3 regions of the Microbacterium sp. MEJ108Y genome follow, and region 1 is predicted to be linked to each of the others. Evidence: predicted binding sites of a transcription regulator. Region 1 holds the regulator's gene; each other region holds the start of a gene.
The links. The regulator LexA, encoded in region 1, represses DNA repair genes until DNA is damaged. The targets are predictions, from matches to a motif close to TCGAACANNTGTTCGA.
Positions count from the first base shown of each region.

Region 2: a site for LexA is predicted at 3,636-3,651, ahead of RU09_RS13305 (HNH endonuclease signature motif containing protein). Genes of this name have one in related genera too.
Region 3: a site for LexA is predicted at 4,386-4,401, ahead of recA (recombinase RecA). Genes of this name have one in related genera too.

Region 1 is NZ_JXQX01000001.1:75,306-83,325, forward strand. It holds gene ftsX (permease-like cell division protein FtsX) at 1-46, shown strand, start outside; gene smpB (SsrA-binding protein SmpB) at 131-607, shown strand; gene RU09_RS00395 (S9 family peptidase) at 608-2,467, opposite strand; gene lexA (transcriptional repressor LexA) at 2,577-3,263, opposite strand; gene RU09_RS00405 (LysM peptidoglycan-binding domain-containing protein) at 3,545-3,907, shown strand; gene RU09_RS00410 (histidinol-phosphate transaminase) at 3,999-5,093, shown strand; gene hisB (imidazoleglycerol-phosphate dehydratase HisB) at 5,090-5,707, shown strand; gene hisH (imidazole glycerol phosphate synthase subunit HisH) at 5,704-6,345, shown strand; gene RU09_RS00425 (MinD/ParA family ATP-binding protein) at 6,418-7,476, opposite strand.
Region 2 is NZ_JXQX01000030.1:38,879-46,898, forward strand. It holds gene hemB (porphobilinogen synthase) at 1-642, shown strand, start outside; gene RU09_RS13300 (glutamate-1-semialdehyde 2,1-aminomutase) at 749-2,071, shown strand; gene RU09_RS13305 (HNH endonuclease signature motif containing protein) at 2,222-3,625, opposite strand; gene RU09_RS13310 (hypothetical protein) at 3,770-4,219, shown strand; gene RU09_RS18765 (ATP-binding cassette domain-containing protein) at 4,299-6,203, opposite strand; gene RU09_RS13320 (enoyl-CoA hydratase/isomerase family protein) at 6,325-7,386, shown strand; gene RU09_RS13325 (ABC transporter ATP-binding protein) at 7,587-8,020, shown strand, end outside.
Region 3 is NZ_JXQX01000038.1:118,960-126,979, forward strand. It holds gene miaA (tRNA (adenosine(37)-N6)-dimethylallyltransferase MiaA) at 1-634, opposite strand, end outside; gene miaB (tRNA (N6-isopentenyl adenosine(37)-C2)-methylthiotransferase MiaB) at 649-2,196, opposite strand; gene RU09_RS18975 (regulatory protein RecX) at 2,267-2,710, opposite strand; gene recA (recombinase RecA) at 3,146-4,189, opposite strand; gene RU09_RS15510 (DUF3046 domain-containing protein) at 4,457-4,681, opposite strand; gene RU09_RS15515 (helix-turn-helix domain-containing protein) at 4,706-5,014, opposite strand; gene RU09_RS15520 (CinA family protein) at 5,156-5,644, opposite strand; gene pgsA (CDP-diacylglycerol--glycerol-3-phosphate 3-phosphatidyltransferase) at 5,641-6,216, opposite strand; gene RU09_RS15530 (FtsK/SpoIIIE family DNA translocase) at 6,216-8,020, opposite strand, start outside.

The DNA of each region.
Region 1 (8,020 bases):
CGCGCTCTCGGCGGGCTTCGCGATCCGGCGCTGGCTTCGCACGTGAGCGGCTCGCCGGTATAGACTGACAGGCTGTCGTGCGCCCGACTCGGGCTCTGGAACACTGCGCGACACGGATCAGGAGAGAATCATGCCCAGGGAACGCGGGGAGAAGGTCATCGCGACCAATCGTCGCGCACGTCACGACTACAACATCGAGAAGTCGTACGAGGCGGGGATGGTGCTCACCGGCACCGAGGTCAAGTCGTTGCGTCAGGGACGCGCGAACCTCAGCGACGGGTATGCGTTCGTCAAGGGGAACGAGGTCTTCCTCGATTCCGTGCACATTCCGGAGTACTCGCAGGGGCACTGGACCAACCACTCCGCCAAGCGCGTCCGCAAGCTGCTGCTGCACCGCGAGGAGATCGCGAAGCTGCAGCATGCGGTGTCTGCCGGCGGCTACACGCTGATCCCGCTGAAGCTGTACTTCTCGGACGGTCGGGCCAAGGTCGAGATCGCCCTCGCCAAGGGCAAGAAGGAATACGACAAGCGTCAGACGCTGCGTGAGCGTCAGGACACCCGCGAGGCCGACCGCGCCATGCGCCTGCGCAACCGCGTCGGGGAGTGATCAGCGCGCGGGCGTGAAGCCGAACACGCGTCCGAGAAAGCCGAGCTCCCTCTCGAGTGCGTCGATGATGGTCTCGCTCGCACGGAAGCCGTGGCCCTCACCCGGGTAGAGCAAGTACTCGTGCTCGACGCCTCGCTGCGCCAGAGCGTCGCGGATCGCTTCGGACTGCGACGGCGGCACGACACGGTCCTCCGCTCCCTGCATGAGCAGCACGGGCACGCCGATCCGATCGGCGTGCGTCAGGGGAGAACGATCGACGTAGAGCGCCTCGGCCTCGGGCAGCGGTCCCACCAGGCCCTCGACGTAGTGCGCCTCGAAGTCGTGCGAGTGCTCGGTCAGCATCCGCAGATCGGCCACGCCGTATCGGCTGATGCCCGCGGCGAACGTGCCGCCCCGCACCAGCGACGAGAGCACCGTCCAGCCGCCGGCCGAACCCCCTCGGATCGCGATGCGGTCGGGATCGGCGAGCCCGGCCTCGGCGAGGCCGCGCGCCGCGGCGATCACATCGTCGACGTCGACCACGCCCCATCCGCCGTCGAGTCGTTCTCGGTAGGCGCGCCCGTATCCCGTCGATCCGCCGTAGTTGACGTCGAGCACGCCGATGCCGCGGCTGGTCCAGAACGCGATGGCCGCGGACGAGGCGCCCGTCACATGGGCGGTCGGGCCGCCGTGCACGAGCACGAGGTAGGGCGGGAGCTCGTCGTCTGCGGCTGAAACCGACGGATTCACGGGCTCGTAGACGAAAGCATGGACAGGGCCGTGAGCGCCATCGACCAGGATCTCTGATGCTGCGGGCATCCACGTCGGGTCCGCCGGCGTCGCTCCCGCGACCACCTCTATGTCGCCGGAGTCGACGTCGACGCACCAGACACCTGGCGCGGTCGTCGAGCTGTTGCCGGAGAGGAGCACTCGGGTGCCTGCGACATCGTCGATGCTGACATGGCCGTCGGCGGCAACGGGGATGCGGTGGGCACCGCCGTCCCGCTCGATGACGTCCACCTCGTCGCGTCCGTTCGTGCGCACCGCCACGATGCGACCGTCGGCGAGCGGTCGATACCAGCGATTGCCGAGCACCCAGAGTCCGTATCCCGTGTCGGCGTCCGTGTCGTCGATCCGCTCTGCGGGACCGACCGCCTCGCGGCCGTCGACGCGCTGTCGGTGCAGCGCCCAGCGACCGGAGGGGTCATCCGAGTACAGGATCTCGCCGTCGTCCGTCCACTCCGGCTGGAGGGCGGCTCGCGTGGGCAGCTCCGTCCGGCCGGTGCCGTCGGAGAGCACCAGCGACGCGTCCTGCCACGGCATGCGTTCGCCCGACCATTCGACCCACGCGGCGCGAGTCCCGTCGGGAGACAGCGCAGGATGCGCGTAGAACGACTCTCCCTCCACGAGCACCTTCAGCAGCGTCGGATCGTCGGAGGCCGACCCGTCTGTCGGGATCTCGACGATGCCGCGCTGGTGCGGGGCGACCGAGAGGTCCTCCCGCACCGCGAACAGTCGCCCGTTCTGCAGGCGCAGGCCGCCATGTGCCGGCCCCGCGGGAGTCAGGGGCATCGGGGCGCCACCGCGGGGCATCCGATGCACACGCTGATCCTTGGCCTCGACGAAGAACAGTGTCCCCTCGGCATCCGCCGTCCACGCCCCTCCGCCGTACTCGTGCACGCGCGACCGTGCACTCCAGGGCGCGGGGAGGATCTCGGCGCCGCTGGAACTTCGTACCGTCAGGCGACCGCCCTCGGCAGGCACCGACTCGCCCCACCAGATGTCATCGCCGACGAAGGCGGCGCCGTCGATCCTCGGAGACGACGCGGCGATCCGGTCGGGAGTGAACGGAGAGGGCCAGGTACCGAACGGCGACGACATGGTTCGAGCCTATGGCGCACCGGCTCACGGCGTCACACAGGGTGGGTTTCGGGCCAGGCGACGAGGTCTCCGAGAATGCACGATTCCGGAGGCTCGTGTGCGGAGAGGGTCAGACGGAGCGGAGCACCGCGACGATCTTGCCGAGCACGACGGCCTCGTCGCCGAGGATCGGCTCGAAAGCGGAGTTCCGAGGCAGCAGCCACGTGTGGCCGTCTCGTCGCCGGAGTACCTTGACGGTGGCCTCGCCGTCGAGCATGGCGGCCACGATCTCACCGTTCTCTGCGCTGTTCTGCGAACGGACGACGACCCAGTCGCCATCGCAGATCGCGGCGTCGATCATCGACTCGCCCGACACCTTGAGCATGAACAGGTCGCCCTTGCCGACGAGCTGACGGGGGAGCGGGAAGATCTCCTCGACCTGCTGGTCGGCGGTGATCGGAACGCCGGCGGCGATGCGCCCGACGAGGGGAACCAGTGCGGCGTCTCCGACGGGCGTCGCCACATCGGCAGGGTTCTCACCGCTCGCGCCGGGGAGGTCGATGAGCACCTCCATCGCGCGGGTCTTTCCCGGATCGCGGCGCAGATATCCGCTGAGCTCGAGCTGACCCAGCTGATGAGTCACGCTGGACAGCGACTTGAGTCCGACGGCGTCGCCGATTTCGCGCATGCTCGGCGGGTAGCCGTAGTGACTGATCGACGTCTGGATGACCTCGAGGATCGCCATCTGCTTCGGGCTCAGGCTCTTCCGGCGACGAGTGCGCGGGGCGTCGGCCTCGGGGGCGGAGTTGTCGCTCATGGTGCTCCTCAGGTGTGCGATCCGGCGTCTCAGTTTGAATGTCGGAGGCCCGTGATGGGGTGTTCCTATCGAAACCGTATCCGAGAAACGCGACGATGTGGAAGATCTGTTCGAGCGTGTCGGCCGATTCTCGCACTTCTGTTTCGAAGAACGCTTGACAGATGTTCGAATTCGAAGATAACTTCGGTACGTAGCTTCGCATCCCCGGCTCCCGGCCGAGGCGTGGATGCGAACGCTACGCCAACTTCACCGCCCACGCGGTAGATGCAGAGGAGCACGACATGAGCACCATCACCTTCAGCAGTGCAGCAGTCCTTCCGGCTCGTCCGGCGACGCGGCTCCGGCTGACGGCGCGTGGTCGACGCGTCGTGCTCGCCGTCGCAGCGGTGCCCCTCGCCGTCGGAATCGCCTTCGCGGCGATCAGCGGCGGCAGCGCGATGGCCTCGGGTGAGCAGACGGCGACGGCGACGTTCGCGACCGTGACCGTGATGCCGGGCGACACTCTCTGGTCGATCGCAGAGGGCATCGCGCCCGAGGCCGATCCGCGCGACGTGATCGGCGACATCACACGGCTGAACCTGCTGCGCGGCGGGGAGCTGCAGATCGGTCAGGAGCTGGCGATTCCGGCGCAGTATTCGGAGTGAGCCCGACTCCGCCCGATTCGTGGAGCGAGGCGGGGGAGTTCCCGTTCACACTCGGTCTCGACGGGCATTCATGGGGCGAACGCGGCCTACCATGGGAAGGGTGACTGCATCACTCGACGACCTGCCACTTCGCGACGACCTCCGGGGGCTCACGCCGTACGGAGCGCCTCAAGCGCCTCTCCCGATCGCACTGAACGTCAACGAGAACACGCATCCGGTTCCGGACGCCGTGGCCAGCGACATCCTCGATGACATCGCGGTCGCGCTCCGAGACGTCAACCGCTACCCGGATCGCGAGTTCACCACGCTGCGCGAGGGGTTCGCCGAGTACCTCGGCCACGGTCTCGAGGCGGATCAGATCTGGGCGGGCAACGGGTCGAATGAGGTCCTTCAGCACATCCTGCAGGCATTCGGGGGGCCGGGTCGTACGGCGTTCAGCTTCAGCCCGACCTACTCGATGTACCCGCTGATCTCGAAGGGGACCGGGGCGCGGTGGGTCGCCGGCGCCAGGCAGCCCGACTATACGATCACGCCCGAAGAGGCGGCGGCCCAGGTCAGGGATGTCGACCCCGATGTCATCCTCCTGTGCTCCCCGAACAACCCGACGGGCACACCGCTCGGTCTTGACGTGGTCGAAGCGGTCTACGAGGCATCGACGGGGATCGTGGTCGTCGACGAGGCCTACCAGGAGTTCGCGCCGCGCGAGGCGGCCTCCGCCCTGACACTGCTCGACGGACGCCCTCGGCTCGCCGTGTCTCGCACCATGAGCAAGGCCTTCGCGTTCGCGGGTGCTCGCGTGGGCTACCTCGCCGCCGATCCCGCCTTCATCGACGCCCTGAGGCTCGTGCGTCTGCCGTACCACCTCAGCGCTCTCACTCAGGCGGCGGCGGTGGCCGCACTGCGCAACTCCGACGTGATGCTGGGCATGGTCGAGGAGATCGTCGAGCAGCGGGATCGCATCTCGGCGACGCTCGAGGCCCTCGGCTACACGCCGCACGAGTCGTGGTCGAACTTCGTCCTCTTCGGGGGCGTGGCAGAGCCTCAGAAGATCTGGCAGCAGCTGTACGACCGGGGAGTGCTGATACGCGACGTCGGGATCCCCGGACACCTCCGCGTCACCGCAGGCACCGAGGCGGAGACCACCGCGTTCCTCGATGCCCTCGCCTCGATAGGATCGGCTTCATGAGCACCCCCGCCCAGATCTCCCGCACCGCCACGCGTGTGCGCAGCACGTCGGAGTCCACCGTCGAGCTCGAGCTGAACCTCGACGGCACCGGTGCGAGCCGCATCGACACGTCGGTGCCGTTCTTCGACCACATGCTGACGGCGTTCGCGAAGCACTCTCTCACCGACCTCACCGTGCGCGCATCCGGAGACACGCAGATCGACGCCCACCACACCGTCGAAGACATCTCCATCGTGCTCGGTCAGGCGATCCGCGAGGCGCTCGGCGACAAGTCCGGGATCTCCCGCTACGGCGACGCGCTGGTCCCGCTCGACGAGGCGCTCGCCCAGGCCGTCGTCGACATCTCGGGGCGCCCCTACCTGGTTCACACGGGAGAGCCCGCCGGTTTCGAGCACCACCTCATCGGGGGCCACTTCACCGGGTCGCTGGTGCGCCACTCCTTCGAGGCGATCACGTTCAACGCCGGGCTGACGGTGCACGTGCGCGTCCTCGGTGGCCGTGACCCCCACCACATCGCTGAGGCCGAGTTCAAGGCGTTCGCTCGAGCATTCCGCCAGGCCAAAGCGCTCGACCCCCTGGTCGACGGCATCCCGTCGACGAAGGGTGCGCTGTGAGCTCGGCACCCAGGGTCGCCGTCTTCGACTACGAATCGGGCAACGTCCACTCGGCGGTGAAGGCTCTCGTCGCGGCGGGTGCGGACGCCGTGCTGACGCGCGATCGCAAAGAGGCGCTCGAGGCCGACGGTCTCGTGGTGCCCGGCGTCGGCGCGTTCCAAGCCGTCCGAGACGCGCTCTACGCGCACGGCGGCGACGAGATCATCGACCGTCGCCTCGCAGGCGGACGCCCCGTCCTCGGCATCTGCGTCGGGATGCAGGTTCTCTTCGCACACGGCGTCGAACGCGGGCATGATGCCGAGGGCCTCGGCGAGTGGCCCGGAGCGGTCACCGAACTCAACGCGCCCGTGCTTCCGCACATGGGGTGGAACACCGTCGAGCCGGGCGCCGACTCCGTGCTGTTCAAAGGCATCGAGAACGAGCGCTTCTACTTCGTGCACTCGTACGCCGCGCAGTCGTGGGAGCTCGATGTCATCCCGCCGTTCCCACAGCCCGTGCTCACCTGGTCGACCTACGGAGACCCGTTCCTCGCCGCCGTCGAGAACGGACCGCTCTCGGCGACGCAGTTCCACCCGGAGAAGTCGGGAGAGGCAGGAATCCAGCTGCTCCGCAACTGGGTCGACAGCCTCCGGTCGTGACGAGCGATACCGGGCGCCCCGGATCGAGAGCCCGTCGCACAGCTGCGCGTCGGTGACCGCCCGCGGGGCTGCTCAGAAACCGCGCGCGACCGCGGCTGCGGCCGAGAGCCAGGATCGCTGCGTCGGTGCCGCGAGTGCCCGAAGGCGCAGGTGGCCGTCGACCATCTCGCGGTCGAAGGGAATGCCGACGACTTCGCGCGCGAGAGGCTGGTAACCCGCGATCACGTCCGTCACCTCGGCCGGTGACGCCTTCGGATCGGCCTGGCTGACGATGACCACCGATTCCCGCGCGAGCCGCGCCGAGCGCTCGTCGCGGTCCTCGAGCGCCTCAAGCAGCAGGGCCCCGGCTTCGGCATGGTCATCGCGTGTCGTCGTCGCGACGACGATCTGGTCGGCGAGGTCGATCATCCGCAGCCACATGGGATCGGATTCGTCGTTGCCCGAGTCGATGATGATCAGGCGATAGAACTTGGCCGCGATCGCGTGGATGGAGTCGACGTCGGTGGGCCGGAGCCGGTTCTCGTGCGCGAGTCGGATCGGCTTCGACCGCAGGACATCGTATTTCTCCTGAGGCTGGTGGTGCACGAAGTGCGCGAGGTCCGCAGACTGTCCCTGGGCTCCGAGCAGACGCTGCGTCTGCGGAAGCAGTTCAAGCAGTGTGCGGTCGTGAGCCCCGGTCTCGGTGCGCCAGCCGAGCGTGCCGCGGGTCTGGTTGTTGTCCCATGCCAGTACGCCGGCTCCGCCGTACTGAGCGAAGACCGCTGACAGCAGCACGGTGGCCGGTGTCTTTCCCGCCCCGCCCTTTCCGTTGACGACCGCGACGGTGCGGGGTCCCGGCCAGTGACGGCTCACAGCGTGCTCGTCGTCGCGCACGGCTCGCTCGCGGGCGTTGGGTCCGAGGGAGAATCCGACGCGATTGAGCAGCCCGCGCCCGCCCTGTCGCGCGGGCTCCTCGCGGCGCTCCTCCTGCAGGAACGAGCGTCGTCCTACACCCTGCTCACGCTGCTGACGGCGCGATGATGCCGAAGACGCCGACTCGGCCGCAGCGGCGTTCGGTGCCGGCGGGGGCGCGGTGGTCGGCGCCGGCAGCGGCGGGGTGGGCGGGACGCCGGGGGTCTGGTGCTGCGGCACGCCATTCGCCGGGGTCGGCGTCGACGTCGGCGGGATGTTCGGGGCAGGGGCAGGGGCAGGGGCAGGGGCAGGGGCAGGGGCAGGGGCAGGGATCGGCGCCGCAGGGCTCGCCGCGGAACGGGCGTCAGTACCGGGAGCGGCAGGGCTCTGCGGCCCCGCCCACGCAGCGGGAGGCGGTCCGGGAACCGAGGGGGCTGCAGGCGGTCGGGAGATCGGGTCGGAGGGGCTGACCGCTCGGGGAGTGCCGGCCGGCGGAGTCTCGGCAGATGCTGCCGCCCACGCCGCCGCCGCGGCTGCGCGCGTCCCGGGCAGGGGCGGGCTCGACGGCGCGTCGCCGGTCAGCGGTCGCTGGCGTGCATGGTCGGGATTCCCTTCCGGTGCGACCGGCCTCTGCGCGCCGTCATCCGGAGTCTCGGGAGGCAGCGCATTCCCGCGCCGCAGGGGTCCGCCTCCTCGCGGTTCCGCATCGCGCACCATGCAACATCTCCTCACCGACCGAACAGGGGCGTCATCGAGGCTACCGCGTGGCACACGATGTTCTCAG
Region 2 (8,020 bases), on a different contig from region 1:
GCCCTCGTGGTGCAGACCGACCTGTGCCTCGACGAGTTCACCGACCACGGGCACTGCGGCGTGCTCGCGCCTGACGGCACCGTCGACAACGACGCGACGCTCGAACGCTACGCGTCGATGGCCCTGGCTCAGGCTCGGGCGGGCTCTCAGCTGCTCGGCCTCTCGGGAATGATGGACGGCCAGGTCGCCGTCATCCGCGAGGCGCTCGATTCCGAGGGCTTCACCGACACCCTGCTTCTCGCCTACGCCGCGAAGTATGCGAGCGCGTTCTACGGTCCGTTCCGTGAGGCCGTGGATTCGCAGCTGAAGGGCGACCGTCGCACGTACCAGCTCGACCCCGGCAACCGCCGCGAGGGCGTGCGGGAGGCTGTCGTCGACGAGGAGGAGGGTGCGGACATCGTCATGGTGAAACCCGCCATGGCCTTCCTCGACGTGCTGCGTGAGGTGCGAGACACCGTGCACATTCCGGTGTGGGCATATCAGGTGTCCGGCGAGTACGCGATGATCGAGGCCGCTGCCGCGAACGACTGGATCGATCGCCGCGCGTCGATCCTCGAGTCGCTGCTGTCGATCCGCCGCGCTGGCGCAGATGTCGTCCTGACGTACTGGGCGACAGAAGCCGCTCGCTGGCTGCGCCCCTGATCGCGCTCCGTCGACTCGGCGAGGTCGTCTGAGTCCCTCCCTCAGGTCTGCGGACTAGCCTAGAGGGGATGCCGGGAGAGCTCCGTGCATCGCTGAGGAGTGTGCTGTGACCGACCGCAATGATGACCTGTTCTCCGCTGCCCGCACGGTGATCCCCGGTGGTGTGAACTCGCCCGTGCGCGCATACGGTTCGGTCGGGGGCACGCCGCGCTTCCTCGCATCGGCCGCGGGTGCGACGGTGACCGATGCCGCAGGCAACGAGTACGTCGACCTCGTCGCGTCGTGGGGTCCGGCCCTGCTCGGCCATGCGCAGCCTGAGGTCGTCGCCGCCGTGCAGGAGGCGGCGACTCGAGGACTCTCGTTCGGCGCCCCGACCGAGGGCGAGGTCGAACTCGCTCAGCTGATCGCAGATCGTGTGCGGTTCGGGGAGACCCGGCCCATCGAGCGAGTGCGGCTCGTCTCGACCGGCACAGAAGCGACGATGACCGCGATCCGCCTTGCCCGCGGTGCCACCGGGCGCGACCTGCTGGTCAAGTTCGCCGGCCACTACCACGGTCACTCCGACGGTCTCCTCGCCGCGGCCGGTTCCGGCGTCGCGACTCTCGCTCTGCCCGGCTCCGCGGGGGTGCCCGCGCCGATCGCCGCACAGACCCTCGTGATCGACTACAACGACCCGGGCGCGCTCGAGGCCGTCTTCGCCGAGCACGGTCCGCGCATCGCCGCGGTGATCGTCGAGGCCGCAGCCGCGAACATGGGTGTGGTTCCGCCGCTGCCAGGGTTCAACCGGCTGCTGGCCGAGACCGCACACGCTCATGGCGCGCTGTTGATCCTCGATGAGGTGCTGACGGGCTTCCGCGTGCACCCCGCAGGCTTCTGGGGGCTCCAGGCCGCGGCCGGCGAGGACTACCTGCCCGACATCTTCACGTTCGGCAAGGTCGTCGGCGGAGGAATGCCCCTGGCCGCTCTCGGTGGACGCGCTGAGGTCATGGACCTGCTGGCACCTCTCGGCCCGGTCTACCAGGCTGGCACGCTCTCGGGCAACCCGCTGTCGGTCGCCGCCGGCCTGGCGACTCTGAGGCTCGCGACCCCTGAGGTCTATGCGACCGTCGATGCCGCCGCAGCCAGGGTCTCTGGCGCCCTGGACGCCGCTCTCGCGGACGCAGGTGTCACCCACGCCGTCGCGCACGCGGGAAACCTCTTCAGCGCTTCGTTCCGCGCTTCAGCGCCTCGCAACTATGCCGAGGCCCAGGCCCAGGAGTCGTTCCGGTACGCGCCGTTCTTCCACGCGATGCGCGAGCAGGGCGTCGCGCTGCCTCCGAGCGTGTTCGAGGCCTGGTTCCTGACAGCCGCGCACGGCGAGGAAGAGCTTCAGCGCATCGAAGCGGCGCTCCCGATCGCGGCCGAGGCTGCTGCCCGCGCACAGGCGTAAGCTGCACGATCCCGCCTCATGCCGGGCGTGAGTGCTTTGCGTGAGGCACGTGCGCGTCGCGCGAAGCGTGTGTGTATCGCGTGAGGCGCGTCTGCGTCGACTGAGTCGTGTGTGCCGCTCGAGATTCGACGGACTACGGCGTGATCAACGTCAGACGAACATGACTCGTCGTGACGGTGAGTCCCTATAGGTGCGGCCGAGTGGGCTGAACCAGTCGATCGTGCCGTCGGGAAGCTGCTGCGCCGTCCAACGATGGTCGTCAGCGACGTCTGGATGCTTGAGAGAGTGGTGCCGCGCGCACAGATGGGCGAGGTTGTGGATCTCCGTCCGCCCGCCCTTGGCATGATCGAAAGTGTGATCGATCTGGCATCGATGCGCCGGCATCCTGCAGCCGGGGAATCGGCAGTGTTGATCTCGCGCACGGAGGAACCGCCGCATGGGTTCTGTCGGCCGGTAGGTGTCGGTCTCGACGACAAGTCCGGTCGGATCGAGGAACAACCGGGACCATCCGCCGTTGCGGCCCGCGAGATCGCGGGCGATATCGGGGTGCAGCGGCCCGTGTCCGTCGAGCTGCGCGGGGCGATGGTCGCACCCCGCGAGCGTGGTCGCGGCGACTGCGACATGGATGCGCCCCTGGATGTTGTCGAGTCCTGAGCCGTTTGCCGCGCTCGGATCGGAGGCGAGCAGGAGGTCGATCAGCAGATCTACCCGCACCTGATCGATCGTGCGGGTGTCGGACGGGATGTGTTCGACCGTGGGGCCGGTCGGATCGGTTGTGAAAGTCCCGTCGCCGAAGATCGCATAATCGTCACGCGACGGGTCGTCTTGCGCGATGTCGTCCGGATAGATCGGATTCTCGCCGTCGTCCATCGGATCGAGCGTCGGCTCACGGTCGTTCCGCCCGGCGATGACGACGTGCGCGAGTCGGGTGAGTCGGTCGAGGATCGCCGTCGCGAGATGCTCGGGGAGCACGACTGTCAGCGCACACAGACCGTCTCCTGCCGGGCGTACGGTGACTGTGCGCTCCGACTTCGAGCGCGCATGGCGCTCGGCGACCGTGGAGCCTGCCAGGACGGCGGCCAGCTCGCGCAGGTGCGCTCGTGTTCGTGCAGGGGTCTCCCGCTCGGCCACGATGACCGCGACCGTGTCGTACAGCGGCAGCACATCGGCATCCGCTCGCCCGTTGTTGACCGCCTCCCGGACCACTCCTGCGGCCCGCACGATCTCGCGGACATGCGCCGCCGTGATGCGGCCGGCCCTGAAAGCCGAACGCACACCAGGGTGGCTGGCGGCGAGGAAGCCGGCATCGGTGAACGCGTATTCGACGCTGCCCTGAGTGAGGCGGCCCGCCGCGGAGTACTCCGCGATCATCGACCTGTGGATGGCGTCGCGGTGGAACGGGTTCTCGTCGGAGTCAGACCGGCTCAGGCGCATCCGCTCGGCAAGAAGATCGGACGCCTCGGCTTCGAGGCGTGCGATCTGTCGCCGCTTCTCGACCCACGAGTCGAGCAGCGCAGCGCGTTGCTCGAGGTCGGAATCGGTGGCGGATGTCATGCCCCGACTCTAGTAGATTTGTTCGAAGGTCGAGCAGAACATCGGAATGGAAGAAGGTGGAATCGTGGGAACCGACAACGGATCGTTGCCTTCCTGTGAACAAGACACAGACATCTGGAAGGGTGCCGCTGGCAGACTGGACGCATGGTGACGTTGCTGCTGGACCAGACGCAACTCGAGATCGTGCTCTCGCCGATCGAACGTGCGGCGAGCTTCCACCGCGACAATGTGAGGCTCGTGCGCGACACCATCACCAAGGTCCAGCTGATCGACGACGCATGGACCTGGTTGCGTGGCGTGCCGAATCCGGGAACGCACATCCCCGGAGTGCTCGCCGCCGGAACGTGGAAGGCTGCGGGCAGCGTCGACTTCGTCCTCATCCGCCGCCGACGTCCCAGCGTCGTCATCGACCTCTCCGGTGACGAGCAGTACCGACGACTGATCCTCACGACGAAGCACGGCCTCGCTCTGACCCAGGCGCTCCGACTCGACGTGTCGGATGAACCGGCAGACGTCGAGGAGATCGTGGCCACATCGCCCACGCCGGTGTCGAAGGGGAGTCGCCGTCCGGTGATCCGCCCACGGCCCGCCTGAGCGATCCGAGAACGAGCGAACGCCCTCCGCAGCCTCACGGCGCGGAGGGCGTTCGCGTCGGTGCCCTCGAGTGGTGACCTCAGGGCCGGTCGTGCTCGCCCTCGTGGTGCTCGTGGTGCTCGCCCTCGTGCTGCTCGTGGTGCTGGCCCTCGTGGTGCTCGTGGTGCTCGCCATCGCGACCGTCGTTCGCCTCGGGAGCGGCATCCGCCTCTGTCTCCGCCTCTGCTGAGGCGTCGACTTCTCCGAGCGGGTAGTCCTTGGGCTCGTCCTCGTAGTACGCGCGTGCAGCGGCGGCGAGCATCGAGGTGACGGCAGCCGAACGAGGGTCGTCGTCGCCAGACGCTTCAGCCGTCGCGTCATCCGACGACTCGTCGGAATCGTGCGACTCGTCGGACTCGTGTGCCTCGGCGAAGAACTCGACTCCGGAGTGCTCGCCGGTGCCGTCTTCGTTCGCAGTCGGGTCTGTCGCGTCAGGGACGTGACCGTCGGTGTCGTCGCTGACGCGGGCGTCGGTGTCGTCGGCGGCATGAGCGTCCGGCGCGTCGGCCGGGGCGGTGCCGAAGAGGATGTCGTCGAACGACGGCTGGGCGTTCGCCGCTTCGGTGTCCGCGGGCGTCTGCGGCTCGGTCGATCCACCTGCCGGGTCATCATCGCCGTGGGCGTCCTCGCGGCCCGCATGCGCGGCCTCCGACGCGACGTCGGCCGCATCTTCCGCGTCGTTCGCATCCGAGGCATCGGCCGCATAGCGGAGCTCTGCCGCGGCGTACTCGACGTCACGAGCAGCATCCGCCGCATCAGCCGCGTCGTCGGCCTCGGCATCCGCCGCTTCGGCCTCTGCGCGGGCGGCGTCGGCCGCGTCCGCATCGGATTCGGAGAGAACCGACGCATCCGCATCGGTCGCAGCTGCATCGGACTCGGATACATCGGACCCCGCGACATCCTGAGCCTGAAGGGTCTCGGAATCGGCGTGGTCGGAGTCGGCCACGTCCGACGACTCGGATGGCGTCGCGGAATCGACGACAGGCGCTCCGGCATCCGCGACCGGCGCTGCGGAATCGACCGGCGCGGCGGTGATGGCCTGCGGCGCGAGCCTGCCGCCGCGGACGAGCTCGATGAAGACGTCCTCGAGAGTGGGGCCGCGCTGCACCAGGGTGGCGAGGGCGATGCCGGCCGATGCCGCGATGGCGCCGACGGCTCCCGCGTTGCTGCCGCGAACCGTGAGACCCGATCGGAGGACCTCGACCTCGAGGCCCGCTGCCGAGAGCGCGGACTTCAGTGCGGCACGATCCGCCGCGTCGACCACGACCGAACCGGCAGAAGGGTCGGCGAGCGTCTCGATGCCGCTCGAGAGAACGAGCTGGCCCTTCGAGAGCACGAGCACGTGGTCTGCGACCTGTTCGATCTCGCTCAGCACGTGCGAGGAGACGAGAACCGTGCGGCCCTCGTCGGCGAGGCGGCGCAGAAGGAGGCGGATCCAGCGGATGCCCTCAGGGTCGAGGCCGTTGGCCGGCTCGTCGAAGACCAGAGCGCCGGGGTCGCCGAGCAGCGCGTGTGCCACGCTCAGCCGCTGACGCATTCCGAGCGAGAAGCTGCCGATGCGACCTTCGGCCTCGTGCTCGAGACCGACCAGCGAGAGGACCTCGTCGACACGCGAGAGCGGGATGCCGTTGGCCTTGGCAGCGATCGTCAGCTGGCGTGAGGCCGAGCGGCGAGGGCGATACGCGGTCTCCTCCAGGACGGAACCGATCGTGCGCAGCGGGTGACGCAGCTCTGCATGCGAGACTCCGCCGATCGTGGCGGTGCCGCTCGTGGCGCGCACCTGGCCGAGGAGGATGCGCAGGGTGGTGGTCTTGCCGGCGCCGTTCGGGCCGAGGAAAGCGGTCACGACACCGGGCTCGACTCGCGCGGAGAAGTCGGACACCGCCGTCACGTCGTTGAAGCGCTTCGTGACGTGCGTGAACTCGAGCACCTGTCCGTCGGGCATCTGCGACCTCTCGTTGCAGTGGGCAGTTCTGTCTATCCTGCCGGAAAAGCCGCAGGATCGTGCATTTACCCTACGAACGCGGCCGGATGCAAGGGTCCGTCGAGCGGGTAGCCTGGCACCCGTGACCGAATCCAGCGCCGCTTCCCGGGTCCTCGTCCGCGCCGAAGGGGCCCTCGGCAGGCTGACCCTGAACCGGCCGGAAGCGATCAACGCGCTCGACCCCGGGATGATCCAGCAGCTGACCGAGGCCCTCGAGCGTTGGCGCGACGACACCGATGTGCAGATCGTCGTCATCGACGGCGCGGGCGAGCGAGGCATGTGCGCGGGGGGAGACGTTCGCGCACTGCATGGGCAGATCGTGGCCGGACGCACTGAGGAGACCGCCGAGTTCTTCCGCGCCGAGTACGCGTTGAACGCGATGATCGCCGAGTACCCGAAGCCCATCGTCTCCATCGCCGACGGCATCACGATGGGCGGCGGCGTCGGCCTGTCGGGTCACGCGGCCATCCGCATCGTCACCGAGCGTTCCCAGCTGGCGATGCCCGAGACGCGCATCGGATTCACCCCCGACGTCGGCGGCACGTGGCTGCTGGGGCGGATGCCAGGGCGATTCGGGGAGTACTTCGGACTCACGGGCTCGACGATGAACGGAGCGGATGCGGTGCTGCTCGGCTTCGCCGACCACTTCGTGCCGTCCGATCGGCTCGATGCGCTGCGCGAGGCGCTGGCCTATCGTGCCGACCCGACGGGGCCGGCCGAGATCGTGCTGCTGTTCGACGAGACCCCCGAGCCGTCTGCGCTCCCGGCGTCACGCGATTGGATCGACCGCGCGTTCTCGTCCGACACGATCGCGGAGACCGTGTCGCGGCTCCGCGCCGAGGAGGCTGCGGATGCCGCGACGACCGCGGACCTGCTCGAGAGCCTGGCGCCGACCGGACTCGCCGTCACCCTCGACGCCGTCAGGGAGGCACGTGGACTCCCGAACCTGCGCGCCGCTCTCGAGGGCGAGTACCGCCGCGTGATGTGGTTCGTGACGCAGCATCCCGATCTGGTCGAGGGCATCCGCGCGCAGGTCGTCGACAAGGACCGCAATCCGAAGTGGAACCCGGCGACCATCGCCGAGCTCCCATCGGATGCCGGTGCTGAGGCTCGGGATTTCGTGCCCGAACGCTCGCTCTTCTGAGGTATCTCGATATATCTGCGGTTGTTCGCCGCGGTGCATAAACCGCTGGCCGCGGGCCAAATGGTTCGCTGTCAGCGAAGGTCCGCCCATCGGGGGATACGAATGTCCGAAGTTCATGCCACTCTTGCTTGTGCGCGATCGTCGGCCTGCGTCCGCCCGTCGGGAGATCCGCCGATTCATCCTTCCTAGAAAGTCCGCCTGTGCTGGGAAAAATCCTCCTCCGTTATCTCGCCCGCTATAAATGGCTGCTCGCGGCCGTCCTGGTGTTCCAGTTCGCCAGCGCGCTCGCCACCCTCTACCTCCCGCGCCTGAACGAAGACATCATCAACAAGGGCGTCGCCCAGTCGGACACCGACTACATCTGGCGCACCGGGCTCTTCATGCTCGCCGTCTCGCTCGGGCAGATCATCGCCTCGGTCATCGCCACCTACTTCGCCGCCCGCGCGTCCATGGGTGCGGGCCGCGACATCCGCGCCGACGTCTTCGCCAAGGTCAGCGGATTCTCCGAGCGCGAGGTGTCGCAGTTCGGTGCAGGCTCCCTCATCACGCGCAACACGAACGACGTGCAGCAGGTGCAGATGCTCGCGATGATGGGCGCCACCATGCTCGTCACCGCGCCGCTGCTCGCGATCGG
Region 3 (8,020 bases), on a different contig from region 1:
CGACGTGCAGGCCGATGAGACGCGTGTCGGCCTGCCAGAGCGCGGGCTGTTCCGGCAGAGACGCGCCGTGCGTGACGCTGCCCTGCTCGAGGACTTCGAGCGCACGGATCACTCGTCTGGCATTCTTGGGGTCGACGCGGGAGGCCGTCGCGGGATCGAGCTTTCGCAGCCGGTCGAGCATGCCACCGACACCCTCGCTTTCGAGCTCGCGTTCGAGCCGCTCCCGGATCACCGGATCACGCGGCGGGAAGGCGAAGTCGAACACGACGCTGGACACGTACAGACCCGATCCGCCCACGAGGATGGCGTCGGCCCCGCGTCGCTGGATGCCGGTGATCACGGACCGCGCCAGCGGCTGGTACCAGGCGACGGCGGCTTCCTCCTGCACCTCCCGCACGTCGAACAGGTGGTGGGGAATCCCCCGGCGATCGTCCGGGGCGAGTTTCGCCGTGCCGATGTCCATTCCGCGGTAGAGCTGCATGGCGTCGGCGTTCACGATCTCGGCGGCGTTGCCTCGGCTGCGCAGCACCTCAGCGAGATCGAGGGCGAGATCGCTCTTGCCCGTTCCTGTCGCGCCCACGATCGCCCAGAGCCGCGGAACCCTGTCCGCGTCGCTCGACGCCGGATCAGTCATTCCTCGAGCAGTGGTCACCTGCCGACGCGGAGCGTCGGCAGACCGAGGGATACGGCACGGGTGCCATCGCCGGACGTCTGTGCCGGCACAGCACAGGACTCCGCCTGTCCTCGGTCCCAGGCGTCCCCGCCACGCGTGCGACGGATCCGCAACGGGAGGCCTGTCGGGTCGTCTGCGAGCAGGTGGAAGGGCGCCGCATGGGTGATCGTCACCGAGACGACATCACCGGGCCGTGGGACAGCGGAACCGGGAGTGACCTCGAAGTGGACGAGTCGGTTGTCCTCGGCGCGTCCGGTCAGACGGTGGGTCTCGGCATCCTTCTTGCCTTCACCCGTCGACACGAGGACATCGACCTGGCGTCCGACCTGCTTCTGGTTCTCCTCGAGGGAGATACGCTCCTGAAGCGCCATGAGCCGGTTGTAGCGCTCCTGCACCACAGCCTTGGGAATCTGGTCCTCCATGGTCGCGGCGGGTGTGCCCTCACGGATCGAGTACTGGAACGTGAACGCACTCGAGAACCGGGCCTGTTCGACCACCCGCATCGTGTCTTCGAAATCCTCCTCCGTCTCACCGGGGAATCCGACGATGATGTCGGTGGTGATCGCGGCGTGCGGAATACGATCACGGACGCGATCGAGGATCCCGAGGAATCTCTCGCTGCGGTACGACCGGCGCATGGCCTTCAGGATGCGGTCGCTGCCGGACTGGAGCGGCATGTGAAGCTGCGGCATCACGTTGGGAGTCTCTGCCATCGCGTCGATCACATCGTCGGTGAAGGCGGCGGGGTGAGGACTCGTGAAGCGGATCCGCTCGAGCCCGTCGATCTCGCCTGCGGCGCGGAGCAGCTTGCCGAAAGCCTGTCGATCCCCGAACTCCACGCCGTAGGAGTTGACGTTCTGTCCGAGCAGAGTGACTTCGATGGCGCCGTCTTCGACGAGCAGGCGGATCTCATTGAGGATGTCGCCCGGGCGGCGGTCTTTCTCCTTGCCCCGAAGACTCGGAACGATGCAGAAGGTGCACGTGTTGTTGCACCCGACCGAGATCGACACCCAACCGCTGTGCGCAGAATCGCGCTTCGTCGGAAGCGTCGAGGGGAACACCTCGAGCGACTCCAGGATCTCGAGCTCGGCGTCACCGTTGTGGCGCGCGCGCTCGAGAAGGCCGGGAAGCGAACCCATGTTGTGCGTGCCGAAGACGACGTCGACCCACGGCGCTTTCTCGAGCACGGCCTGCTTGTCCATCTGCGCCAGGCAGCCGCCCACGGCGATCTGCATCCCGTCCTTGCGTCGCTTCACCGAGGCGAGCTGGCCCAGGGTGCCGTAGAGCTTGCCTGCGGCATTGTCGCGCACCGCGCACGTGTTGATGATCACCACGTCGGCCTCGGCACCGTCAGTCGCGCGGACATATCCTGCGCTCTCGAGCGAGCCAGACAGTCGCTCGGAATCGTGGACGTTCATCTGGCAGCCGAAGGTGCGGACCTCGTAGGAGCGCTGGCGTCCATCAAGATCGATTGCTGCCGACGATGACGCGATGATCGTCGGCTCACTGCGAGGGATATTCATGATCCCCCCATTCTACGAGCGGTTGCGCGACACCGCCGCTGAGGCGAGGGGCTCGAGCCCCTCGCCTCAGTCAGTCCGAGTCGACGAATCGAACCCCGGATGAAGACGAGCCGAAAGAGGCCTCAGCAAGGGCAGACTTGGCGGCTGTCATCGCGACCGAGCCGTTGTAGCCACGGCGGGACAGCTGACCGACCAGACGTCGCAGCGCTGTGTCGCCGTCGAGACGAGACATGGCTCGTGCTTTCGAGCGTGCGTACTCGAGTGCGCGCTCGGCGTCATCGTCGGGAACGTCGTCAAGCGCCGCATCGATCACATCGCGAGGGATGCCCCGTTGCGAGAGCGCCCTCGACAGCGCAACTCGCCCCTGCCCCTTGCGCTCGATCCCGGATGTCACCAGTTGTCCGGCGAGGAGCGTGTCGTCGAGGTACCCTCGTCGACAGAAATCATCGATCACATCATCGATCGCACCCGCATCGAGCCGCACGGCGTTCTTCTCATGGCCCCTCAGCACCATCCGCGCTTCCGACAGAGAGAGCGAACGAGTCCGCAGCTTGCGGACGAGGAGCTCTTCTGCGTCGGCACGCAACTGAGAGGGGTCGACGCCCGGGACATCGTCAGAGCCCAGATCCTGCGACTGCAACGCGCGCAGACGCGGTGCGGACCGAGCCGCCGCGCCGCGAGCAGGATGTCGTTCACTGGGCCCACGAGAGTCGATGGGCGCGACGGGATTCGAATCGCGGCTCGAGACGCCCCCTGTCGACTGCCACACCCCGGCGTCGGGCGCCGAACGAGCTGTCGCGCTTTCGACCTCCGGACCTTCCCGGTCGACCGACTTCGCGCGTGTGTCGTCACGACCGAAAAGGGGGATGATGGGGGCGAGCTGCTCAGGCCCGCCCCCTCCATCACTCATGGTTCACTCCGGGTGTTCCCCAACCGCGAACCATCACGCTCATGCCGGACGACGCTCGGCGAGCTCGTCAGCAGGCGCCTCGGTGGCTCCTCCGATGCCGAGCTTCTGCTTGATCTGCGTCTCGATCGCAAGCGCGACATCGGGGTTCTTGAGGAGGAACGTCCGCGCGTTCTCCTTGCCCTGGCCCAGCTGGTCGCCGTCGTAGGTGTACCACGATCCGGACTTCTTCACGATGGCGTGCTCGACACCGAAGTCGATCAGGCTGCCCTCGCGCGAGATGCCGACGCCATACAGGATGTCGAACTCCGCCTGCTTGAACGGCGGTGCCATCTTGTTCTTCACCACCTTGACCCTGGTGCGGTTTCCGACTGCATCGGTGCCGTCCTTCAGCGTCTCGATGCGGCGGATGTCCATGCGAACCGACGCGTAGAACTTCAGCGCCTTTCCACCCGCGGTGGTCTCGGGCGATCCGAAGAAGACGCCGATCTTCTCGCGCAGCTGGTTGATGAAGATCATCGTGGTGTTCGTCTGGTTGAGTCCACCCGTGAGCTTTCGCAGTGCCTGCGACATCAGTCGAGCCTGCAGACCCACGTGGGAGTCACCCATCTCGCCCTCGATCTCCGCCCGAGGCACGAGAGCCGCGACGGAGTCGATGACGATCAGATCGATGGCGCCGGAGCGGACGAGCATGTCCGCGATCTCGAGCGCCTGCTCACCCGTATCGGGCTGCGAGACGAGAAGAGCGTCGATGTCGACACCGAGCTTCGCGGCGTAGTCGGGGTCGAGCGCATGCTCGGCATCGATGAAGGCGGCGATCCCGCCGGCACGCTGGGCGTTTGCAATCGCGTGCAGCGTGAGCGTCGTCTTACCCGAGGACTCGGGGCCGTAGATCTCGACGATTCGTCCACGCGGAAGCCCTCCGACGCCGAGGGCGACATCGAGAGCGATCGAACCGGTCGGAATGACGGCGACGGGTGCGCGCTCGTCGCTGCCCAGTCGCATGACCGAGCCCTTTCCGAACTGACGGTCGATCTGGGCGAGTGCTGTCTCGAGGGACTTCTCGCGGTCAGCGGGTGATGGCATGACGTGCTCCTTATGCTCGCGTGGTGCCGCCTGTAGGCTGTCGCGGTCCTCCCGGCTGGGCGGAACTCTCCGACAAGGCGTATGGCTCTTCGGCTTGCTGTTCACCGTACGAGGGGCCTCGGACATTGCGTCGTCAGCTCCGCGAAACAGGGAGAACACCGTCTCCGAACCACTTGTGCAGAAGACTACGCCCGTTTCGAACACATATTCGACGACACGCCGTCACGGCATGTCGTTAGTCGAACGCTCGTCGTATGCGTCGGAGGGTCATCGCTTGCGCGGCTCGAGGCGCCCGGCGCCGTGCCGCCGCTCCTGAGGCACATCGGTCTCGGCGCACAGCGCCAGCCAGATGTCACGCGGGGGAACGCCCGCGTCCAGAGCCTGGTCCGCAGTGCGTCCGGCGAGCTGGGTCAGAATGAGGTCACTGACGAGCGACGACCCTCGACCACCGAATTCCGCGTCGACTGCGCGGAGGAACTCACTGCGACGCATCAGAGAACGAAGAGAATCCGACGCTCAGTGAAGCGAAAGCTCTGGCTCGACGGAAGCCACGAGGTCATCGGGAACGACATCGGGGAAGACCTGGATGCCCTCGAGAACGGAGATGCGGTCGCCGACCTCTCGCATGATGATCGAGATGGGAACATCCAGAGCATCGGCCACCGAGGCGAGAATCTCGCTCGACGCCTCTTTCTGGCCCCGCTCGACCTCACTGAGATAGCCCAGGGCCACGGATGCCTTGCTTGCAACCTGCCGGAGCGTACGCCCCTTCTGCAGGCGGAAGTCCCTCAGCACATCGCCGATTTCCTGTCGTACAAGAATCATCGGAACCTCCTCCCAGATCGCCTTCTCGAGGTCTCCCTCGAGGAGACCGCCAGTCTAGTCCTACCGACCTTCACAAAATCTACCTTCGCACGCTGTGCTTTCGGTGTGAGCACAAAGGACATAACGGAACCCGCGCATCAGCTATTCCCGCAGGATCCGCGCAAGCATGGCCACGGCCGCATCGACCGTCTGAGCGCGGACCTGGGCGCGATCGCCGTCGAACCTGAATGCCTCGCTCACGGACGTGTACGGGGTCACCACGGCGATGTGCACCGTGCCGACGGGCTGACCGTCGGGTGAGTCCGGTCCCGCGATCCCCGTGGTCGAGACGCCGACGTCAGCAGGGACTCCGGAGACCTGCAGCGCGCGACGCGCCCCAGCCGCCATCTGCAGCGCCACGTCGGGGTGCACGGGCCCGTGCGCATCGAGCAGGCCGTCGTCGACCCCCAGAAGCGTGTGCTTCACAGGGGTGGCGTAGGCGACGATCGCTCCGCGCAGCGACGCCGACGCGCCTGGCACCGAGACGAATTCCGCAGCGAGAGCCCCGCCCGACAGCGACTCCGCGATACCGAGGGTCCAGCCACGCTCGATCAGCGCGGCGAGCACCTCCGACGCCGACGCCGACGTCACGACGGCTGCCGTGCCCCTCGCACCTGCGCCACGATGTAGTCGATGCCACTCGCGACGGTGAGGATCAGCGCCAGGATCATCAGGATCGCCGTTCCGACCACCCACAGCTGGGGTCCTATCACCACGTGCAGCGGGAGCAGCGCCCAGGAAAGAGCCACGGCCTGAACCGCGGTCTTGATCTTGCCCATCCACGCGGCCGCCACGACGTGCTCCTTCGCGACCATGAGGCGATGGATCGTGATGCCCCACTCGCGGATCAGGATCACGATCACGACCCACCAGTTGAGCTCCCCGAGCACGGCGAGTCCGATGAAGCCCGCTCCCGTGAGCAGCTTGTCAGCGATCGGATCCCACAGCTTGCCGAAGTCGGTGACGATGTTGTGGCGACGCGCGAGATAGCCGTCGACCCAGTCGGTGGAGATGCCCACGACGAACAGGATCGCCGCAACCCAACGGACGACCATGTCATCGAGCCCGTAGGTACCGCCCATCAGGAGCAGGATGAAGAAGATCACCGCAAGCGGTATACGCGCGATGGTGATCGCATTGGGGAGCTGCCGTGGAATAGCCATCAGTCTCGTCCTGTCAGTCCCCAGGCGTCTTCGTCGCCGTCGTCTTCAGCTTCGACCACCGGCAGCCCCTGGAACTGGGCCTCGACCGGGTCGTGCGGTGCTCCGGCCGCGGTTGCGGCAGAAGCGGGAGCGGCCGGCTTCGGTGGAGCGTCGTCGCCGCGCAGTTTCGCCATGACCTGGGGCAGCTGCTCGGCCGTCGCCAGCACGTCACGCGCCTTGGAGCCCTCAGACGGGCCGACGATCTCTCGCGACTCGAGGAGGTCCATCAGGCGACCCGCCTTGGCGAATCCGACGCGCAGCTTGCGCTGCAGCATGGATGTCGATCCGAACTGCGACGACACGATGAGTTCGGCGGCCGCGAGGAGAAGCTCGAGATCGTCCCCGATGTCCTCGTCGACCTCCTTCTTCTTCGTGGGCTCGAGTGCTTCCTGCACGTCCGCGCGGTAGTCGGGACGAGCCTGACGGGTGACGTGCTTGACGACCGCGTCGATCTCCTTCTCGTCGACCCACGCTCCCTGCAGACGGAACGGCTTGGATGAACCCATCGGCGAGAACAGCGCGTCGCCCTGGCCGATGAGCTTGTCGGCACCGGGGCTGTCGAGGATCACTCGGCTGTCTGTGACGCTCGTCACCGCGAACGCGAGGCGCGACGGGACGTTGGCCTTGATCAGACCGGTCACGACGTCGACGCTGGGGCGCTGGGTGGCGAGCACCAGGTGGATGCCGGATGCTCGCGCGAGCTGGGTGATGCGGACGATCGAATCCTCCACATCGCGCGGGGCGACCATCATCAGGTCTGCGAGCTCGTCGACGACCACCAGCAGGTACGGGTACGGCTTGAGCACGCGTTCGCTGCCGACAGGGAGCTCGACCTCACCGGCGCGCACCGCCCGGTTGAAGTCGTCGATGTGGCGGAATCCGAACGACGCGAGGTCGTCGTACCGCATGTCCATCTCCTTCACGACCCACTGCAGCGCCTCGGCGGCCTTCTTGGGATTCGTGATGATGGGCGTGATCAGGTGCGGAACGCCCGCATAGCTCGTCAGCTCCACCCGCTTCGGGTCGATCAGGACCATCCGCACGTCCGTGGGCCGAGCGCGCATGAGCAGGCTCGTGATCATCGAGTTGACGAAGCTGGACTTACCCGACCCTGTGGAACCGGCGACCAGGAGGTGCGGCATCTTCGCGAGGTTCGCGATGACGATGTTGCCGCCGACGTCTTTTCCGACGCCGATCGTCATCGGATGCGTGCTCTTGTGCGCCGCGGGCGACCGCAGCACATCGCCGAGCGCGACCATCTCCTTGTCGGCGTTGGGGATCTCGATGCCGATCGCGCTCTTGCCCGGGATCGGCGAGAGGATACGCACATCGTTGGACGCGACCGCGTAGGCGAAGTTGTTGCTCAGCTGGAGGATCTTCTCGACCTTGACACCGTGGCCGACCTCCACCTCGTACTGGGTGACTGTCGGGCCACGAGAGAATCCGGTGACCTTCGCGTCGACCTTGAACTGGGTCAGCACGCTCGTGATCTGTTCGATCACCTTGTCGGTCGCTTCAGAACGCATGACCGGCGGCGGTCCTTCGACCAGCAGCCCCGGCGAGGGAAGCACGTAGGGGGTCACGGGCGCCTGCGGCCCCTTCTCCCCCGGCCCCGGGGTTCCGAAGCCGTCGAGTCCCGGCAGCTCGGGCATCTCGCCCGTGTCGGACTCGTCGTCGAGGAGCGCCGTGGTCTGCTGCCCGGCCAACGACTCGGTCACCGAGCGCACGTCGGACAGCACCTCCGTCGCGGCATCCGAGGCGTTCT